One region of the Streptomyces sp. NPDC051310 genome, then DNA from elsewhere that is predicted to be linked to it. Evidence: riboswitches for the same ligand, from Rfam matches in the RefSeq annotation. Region 1 holds a riboswitch; the other holds the start of a gene.
The links. A riboswitch is a leader RNA that binds a small molecule or an ion and turns the genes downstream of it on or off. The one in region 1 is predicted to bind glycine.
Positions count from the first base shown of each region.

Region 2: it holds a riboswitch for glycine, as region 1 does, so the genes downstream of both, gcvP (aminomethyl-transferring glycine dehydrogenase) here and gcvT (glycine cleavage system aminomethyltransferase GcvT) in region 1, are expected to answer to the same signal.

Region 1 covers NZ_JBITEO010000004.1:272,087-275,482, forward strand. The annotation lists gene ACIA79_RS08305 (enhanced serine sensitivity protein SseB) at 1-462, opposite strand, end outside; gene ACIA79_RS08310 (AAA family ATPase) at 539-1,273, opposite strand; glycine riboswitch at 1,439-1,530, shown strand; gene gcvT (glycine cleavage system aminomethyltransferase GcvT) at 1,699-2,814, shown strand; gene gcvH (glycine cleavage system protein GcvH) at 2,873-3,250, shown strand; gene glyA (serine hydroxymethyltransferase) at 3,269-3,396, shown strand, end outside.
Region 2 covers NZ_JBITEO010000040.1:9,539-12,934, reverse strand. The annotation lists gene gcvP (aminomethyl-transferring glycine dehydrogenase) at 1-1,717, opposite strand, end outside; glycine riboswitch at 1,893-1,992, opposite strand; gene ACIA79_RS33155 (PRC-barrel domain-containing protein) at 2,105-2,470, shown strand; gene ACIA79_RS33150 (DNA polymerase IV) at 2,516-3,396, opposite strand, start outside.

The DNA.
Region 1 (3,396 bases):
GGCCAGGAAGTCGACCGGGTCCTCCTGCCAGTACGGCTCGTACAGGCGCACCCGGCCGCCGCTCGCGGGGCCGTCCAGGGGGGTGCGGCCGATCCGGCACAGCTCGGCGACCGCGGGCGGCGGGAGGGGCGCGCCGACGGCACCGCCGGGGTTCACCGCGATGCCCACCTGCGGGGGCAGGCCGCGGGCGAACTCGACGGCGGGTGCGACGGTGTACGCCATGTGGGGGCCCACGCAGTGCAGGAACTGCTGCTCGGAGCTGAAGACGGGGACGTACGCCTGGCCCTCGAGCTCCAGCATCGGCAGGTCGAGGTCGGGGCTGTCGGGGCCGCCGCCCTTGGGCAGGGGCACCCAGACGGGACTGCGGCCCAGCACCTCTACGAGGCGGCCTCCGGCCGCCGGGTTGCCGAGAGAGGCGGTGAGCACCTCTTCGAGCTCGTTGACCGGCCAGGCAGTGTCCACTGGTGTCCCCTCGTCCCCGTCCCGCGCGTCCCACCGCGCGGGGCCTGCGCCAGCACCCTAGCGCCCGGGTCGCGGCTCAGCCGAACGTGATGCGGGTCAGCGCCGCCGCGGCCGGGCGGTCCAGCAGGACCGCGGAGGCGCAGCCGGCGGGCAGGATCCCCTTCTCGGCGTCCCGCACCAGCCGCCCGACCGCCCTGCGGTGGCGCGCGAAGGCGTACCCGGACACACCGCGCCCCCGGTGGCGCTGGCCCTCGCGGGCCTCCCCGGGGGAGACGTCGAGCAGGACCAGGTGCAGGGCCCTGCCGCGCCGGCGGGCCTCGCGGGCGAGCCAGCGCCGCACCCAGGCCTGGGTGCCGCAGTCGTGGACGACCACACCGGAGCCGGAGCGCAGCGTGCGGTGGAGCCCGGCGTAGTGGGCGATCCGGACGAGCGGGCGGTACACGGCGTACGGCAGGAAGCGGGGCATCCGCTCCTCCCAGCGCTCGCGGGTGTCCTGCGAGTCGATGCCGCGTCCGCCGGCCGCGCGGGCGATGAGGGTGGACTTGCCGCTGCCGGGCAGGCCGGAGACGACCACCAGGTCGCCGTCGGCGAAGCCGAGCGTGCGCGGGCAGCGCCCCGCGCGGTCCCGCAGGTCGCGCAGGACGGGCGCGGCCGGTGCCGGGCGGCGGCGCGCGGGGACGGCACCGGTCACCACGCCGGATACGGCCGTCCGGGTCGCGGCGCCGGGCATGGCACCCGCGGGCGCGCCGGTCGCCGCGCAGGCATGCTCCACCGGACCGCGCCGGGTGGAACCCCACCGCTGCAACGTCATCGCTCACTCCCCCTGCTCGGGCTCGGCCTTCCCCGACCCTTGCCCAAGAAGTGTAAAGAACGGGTAATAAGGCACAAGCGATTTGCCGATCAGACCCCGCGTGCAATGATGTGCGCGCCGGCGCACACACAGGTGTGCGACCGCCACAACCGCATACCGGCCGCTTGAATCCGCGCGGGAGAGTTCCGGGTCAGCCCGGGCGCCGAAGGAGCAAGTTCCTCCCTTGAATCTCTCAGGCCCCGTACCGCGTGGATGAGGCAGATCTGAAAAGCGGGCCGCCGTGGCGGCTCCACCCAAGGTGCAAGCCGAAGACCGCACGCGTCTCCACACCTCCGTACGGTCACGGTGAACCTCTCAGGTTCCGATGACAGATGGGGAGGACCGTCTTCGAGCCATGCCCGTTCCGGGACCCGGGAGCCACATCCATGAGCACTGCCCCACGCCTCACCGCCCTCGATGCCGTGCATCGGGCGCTCGGCGCGACCATGACCGACTTCGCGGGCTGGGACATGCCGCTGCGGTACGGGAGCGAGCGCGACGAGCACACCGCCGTCCGGACCAGGGCCGGCCTCTTCGACCTCTCCCACATGGGTGAGATCACCGTGACGGGTCCGCAGGCCGCCGCCCTGCTCGACCACGCGCTGGTCGGCAACATCGGCGGCGTCGCCGTCGGCCGCGCCCGGTACACGATGATCTGCCGGGAGGACGGCGGGATCCTCGACGACCTGATCGTCTACCGCCTCGCCGAGGCCACGTACATGGTCGTCGCCAACGCCTCCAACGCGCAGGTCGTGCTCGACGCGCTCACCGAGCGGGCCGCGGGCTTCGACGCCGCCGTGCGCGACGACCGGGACGCGTACGCGCTGATCGCGATCCAGGGCCCGGAGTCGCCCGGCATCCTGAAGTCGGTCACGGACGCGGACCTGGACGGGCTGAAGTACTACGCCGGGCTGCCGGGCACCGTGGCGGGCGTGCCCGCGCTGATCGCCCGGACGGGCTACACCGGCGAGGACGGTTTCGAGCTGTTCGTGGAGCCGCAGCACGCCGAGAAGCTGTGGCAGGCGCTGACGGAGGCGGGCCGGGACGCGGGCCTGATCCCGTGCGGGCTGTCCTGCCGCGACACGCTGCGCCTGGAGGCGGGCATGCCGCTGTACGGGCACGAGCTGACCACGTCCCTGACCCCGTTCGACGCGGGGCTGGGCCGGGTGGTCAAGTTCGAGAAGGAGGGCGACTTCGTGGGCCGCGAGGCCCTGGCGGCCGCCGCCGAGCGGGCGCGGACCGCCCCGCCGCGCAAGCTCGTGGGCCTGGTCGCCGAGGGCCGCCGGGTCCCGCGCGCCGGGATGCAGGTGGTGGCGGACGGCACGGTGATCGGCGAGGTCACCTCGGGCGCGCCGTCCCCGACGCTGGGCAGGCCGATCGCCATGGCCTACGTGGACGCGGCGCACGCCGCGCCGGGGACGCCGGGCGTCGGCGTCGACATCCGCGGTACCCATGAGCCGTACGAGGTCGTGGCGCTCCCCTTCTACAAGCGCCAGAAGTGACGCCCCGCACCACTCCCCCGTTCACCAGCACTCCCCCGCGTACAGGAGAATCCCAGTCATGAGCAACCCCCAGCAGCTGCGCTTCAGCAAGGAGCACGAGTGGCTGTCGGCCGCCGAGGACGGCGTGTCGACGGTCGGCATCACGGAGCACGCGGCGAACGCCCTCGGCGACGTCGTGTACGTCCAGCTCCCGGAGGTCGGCGAGACGGTGACCGCGGGCGAGACCTGTGGTGAGCTGGAGTCGACCAAGTCCGTCAGCGACCTGTACTCGCCGGTGACCGGCGAGGTCACCGAGGTCAACCAGGAGGTCGTGGACGACCCGTCGCTGGTGAACACCGCTCCCTTCGAGGGCGGCTGGCTCTTCAAGGTGCGCGTCAGCGAGGAGCCGAAGGACCTGCTCTCCGCCGACGAGTACACCGAGTTCTCCGGCTCTTAAGGCTTAAGGACCTTCCCGATGTCGCTTCTGAACACCCCTCTCCACGAGCTGGACCCGGACGTCGCCGCCGCCGTCGACGCCGAGCTCCACCGCCAGCAGTCCACCCTGGAAATGATCGCCTCGGAGAACTTCGCCCCGGTCGCGGT
Region 2 (3,396 bases), on a different contig from region 1:
CGGCGTTGGGCTGGATCGACACCTTGTCGTAGCCGGTGACCTCGGCGAGGCGCTCCTCCAGCTCACGGATGAGGGTGAGGTAGCCCTGCGCCTGGTCGGCCGGCGCGAAGGGGTGCATCTGGCCGAACTCCGGCCAGGTCACCGGCTCCATCTCGGTGGTCGCGTTCAGCTTCATGGTGCACGAGCCGAGCGGGATCATGCCGCGGTCCAGCGCGTAGTCGCGGTCGGCGAGCTTGCGCAGGTAGCGCAGCATGGACGTCTCGGAGCGGTACGCGTGGAAGACCGGGTGGGTCAGGTACGCGTCGGAGCGCAGCAGCTCCTCGGGCAGCGTGTCGGCGGTGGCGGCGTCGAGCTCCTCGACGTCGGCGCTCACGCCGAAGGCGTCCCACACGGCGGCGAGCTGGGCCCGGCCGGTGGTCTCGTCGCAGGCGGCGGAGACGTGGTCGCCGTCGACGAGGCGCAGGTTGACGCCGTTCTCACGGGCGGCGGCGACGATCTCGGCGGCCTTGCCCGGCACCCGCACGGTGACGGTGTCGAAGAAGGCGCCGTGGACGACGTCCGCCCCGCCGGCGCGCAGTCCCTCGGCGAGGAGGACGGCGTACCGGTGGACGCGCCGGGCGATCTGCTGCAGGCCCTCGGGGCCGTGGTAGACCGCGTACATGCCGGCCATGACGGCGAGCAGGACCTGCGCGGTGCAGATGTTGCTGGTGGCCTTCTCGCGGCGGATGTGCTGCTCGCGGGTCTGCAGCGCGAGGCGGTACGCCTTGTTGCCGTCCGCGTCCACGGAGACGCCGACGAGCCGGCCCGGCAGGCTGCGGGCGAACTTCTCGCGCACGGCCATGTAACCGGCGTGCGGGCCGCCGAAGCCCATCGGGACACCGAAGCGCTGGGTCGTGCCGACGGCGATGTCGGCGCCGAGCTCCCCGGGGGAGGTCAGCAAGGTCAGGGCGAGCAGGTCGGCGGCGACGGTGACGATCGCGCCGAGCTCGTGGGCCCGGTCGATCACCGGCTTGAGGTCACGGACCGCGCCCGAGGCGCCCGGGTACTGGAGCAGCACGCCGAAGACGCCCCGCTCGGCGACCTCGGCCGGGATGCCCTCGCTGAGGTCGGCGACGACGACCTCGACACCGGCCGGCTCGGCACGGGTCTCGATGACGGCGATGGTCTGCGGCAGGGCGTCGGCGTCGACCAGGAAGACGCCGCCCTTGACCTTGCCGACCCGGCGGGCGAGCGACATGGCCTCGGCGGCCGCGGTGCCCTCGTCGAGCAGCGAGGCGCCGGACGTCGGCAGCCCGGTCAGGTCGGCGACCATGGTCTGGAAGTTGAGCAGCGCCTCCAGGCGGCCCTGCGAGATCTCCGGCTGGTACGGCGTGTACGCGGTGTACCAGGCCGGGTTCTCCATGACGTTGCGCAGGATGACCGGCGGGGTGAACGTGCCGTAGTACCCGAGGCCGATCATCGGCGCGAGCACCTGGTTGCGGTCGGCGAGGGAGCGCAGCTCCGCCAGGACCTCGGCCTCGGTCCGGGCGTCCGGCAGCCCGAGCGCCTCGGCCGTCTTGATGACGTCCGGCACCGCGGCGGCCGTGAGCTCGTCGAGCGAGCCGTAGCCGACCTGCGCGAGCATCTTGGCGCGGGCCTCGGCGTCGGGCCCGATGTGCCGCTGCTCGAACGGGATGCCCTGTTCGAGGACGGAGAGCGGTGTGCGGTTGGGGGTCATTGAGGAGGCCTCCTGGTCGATGCGACCTGCGGGGCACCACGGCGCGGGTGCCCGGACGGCCTCCCCCTCTGTCATCTCAACCTGAGAGCTTCACCGGGCGCCACTGGGGGCGGCCGGCTTTCACCGTCGGTGAGAGCGGATGCCGTCCGACGCCCGCCCTGCTTTCCAGAGTGACCTCGTCCGCGCGGTACCGGGTGCCTGAGAGATTCCGGGGAGGATTTGCTCCTTCGGCGCCTCCGAAAGGTTTCTCCGGAGGACTCTCCCGCGCGGGGTCAACAGCCGCTGCCAGCGTACCAGCGTGGTTCAGGCCCGATCCCTCGAGTGGCCGACGTCACCGATGTGCACTTTCGTAGTGGTGTAGCGCAGTTGCGACCCGTTGGAGGGACCGTGCAGACCGACATCGATCCGCGGAGCCTGATCGGCCGCAAGGCGTACGACCGCAACGGCCACAAGATCGGCACCGTCGACGAGGTGTACCTGGACGACGCGACGGGCGTCCCCGAGTGGGCCGCCGTCCGCACCGGCCTCTTCGGCCGCGACGCGTTCATCCCCCTCGACCCCAGCGAGCTCGCCGACGACGGCCTGCACGTCCCCTACGACCGCGCCCTGATCAAGGACGCCCCGGACTTCGGTGTCGGCCGGCACCTCTCCCCCGAGCAGGAGCTCCAGCTCTACCACCACTACGACTTGGCCCTGCCGCCCCCGCCGCCCGCCTCCCGGGACTTCGGCACCCTCGCCGACCAGGACGACTGACCCCCGCGGGCGGCCCCGTCCGCGGGCGCGCGGGGCGTCCCGGCCTCAGCCCGACGGGACCCGCGGCCCGCCGGGCACCAGCGGCAGCGGGTCCGCCGGCTCCAGGGCCGGGTCGTCGGTACGGAACGTGCGCACCCGGCCCGGTACCGAGCCGGGCTCCTCGAACCGCACGGTGACGCGCCCCAGGCCGCTGCCCTGCACCCAGCCCGCCCCGAACTCCGCGTGCCGCACGTCCTGGCCCGCCATCCAGCGCCGCTCCTCCGGTCCGGCGGGCTCGTGGCCGTCCGGCCCCGGTCCGGAGCCCGCCGGCTCCGCCGGGCCCGGCGGAGCCTCGTCCGCCGCCGCGCCGCCCCCCGTACGCGCCTCCTCCTCCGCCGCGGCCTGGGCGAACAGGTCCTCCTGCGTGTAGTCCGCGAGCCCCGTCACGCCGACCCCCAGCAGCCGTACGCCCCCGGTCGTGTCCACGGCGTCCAGCAGCCGTGCCGCCGCCTCCCGCACCACCGCCGGGTCGTCGGTCGGTCCGCGCAGGGTCTCGGACCTGGTGAGCGTCGAGAAGTCGTAACGCCGCACCTTCAGCACCACCGTCCGCCCCGACCGCCCGGCCCCCCGCAGCCGGCTCACGCACCGGTCGGCCAGCCGCTCCACCTCCGTGCGCACCCGTACCCGGTCGTGCAGGTCCACGTCGAAGGTGTCCTCCACGGAGACCGACTTGGCGTCCCGCTCGGCGACCACCGGCCGGTCGTCGTAGCCGAGGGCCATCCGGTGCAGCGACACCCCGTGCGCCTTGCCCAGGAGCCGTACGAGCTCGTCCTCGCCGGCCCCGGCCAGGTCGGCGACGGTCGTCATCCCGGCCCGCCGCAGGTGCTCCCCCGTTGCCGGGCCGACTCCCGGCAGGATCCGGACCGACATCGGCCCCAGCAGCTCCC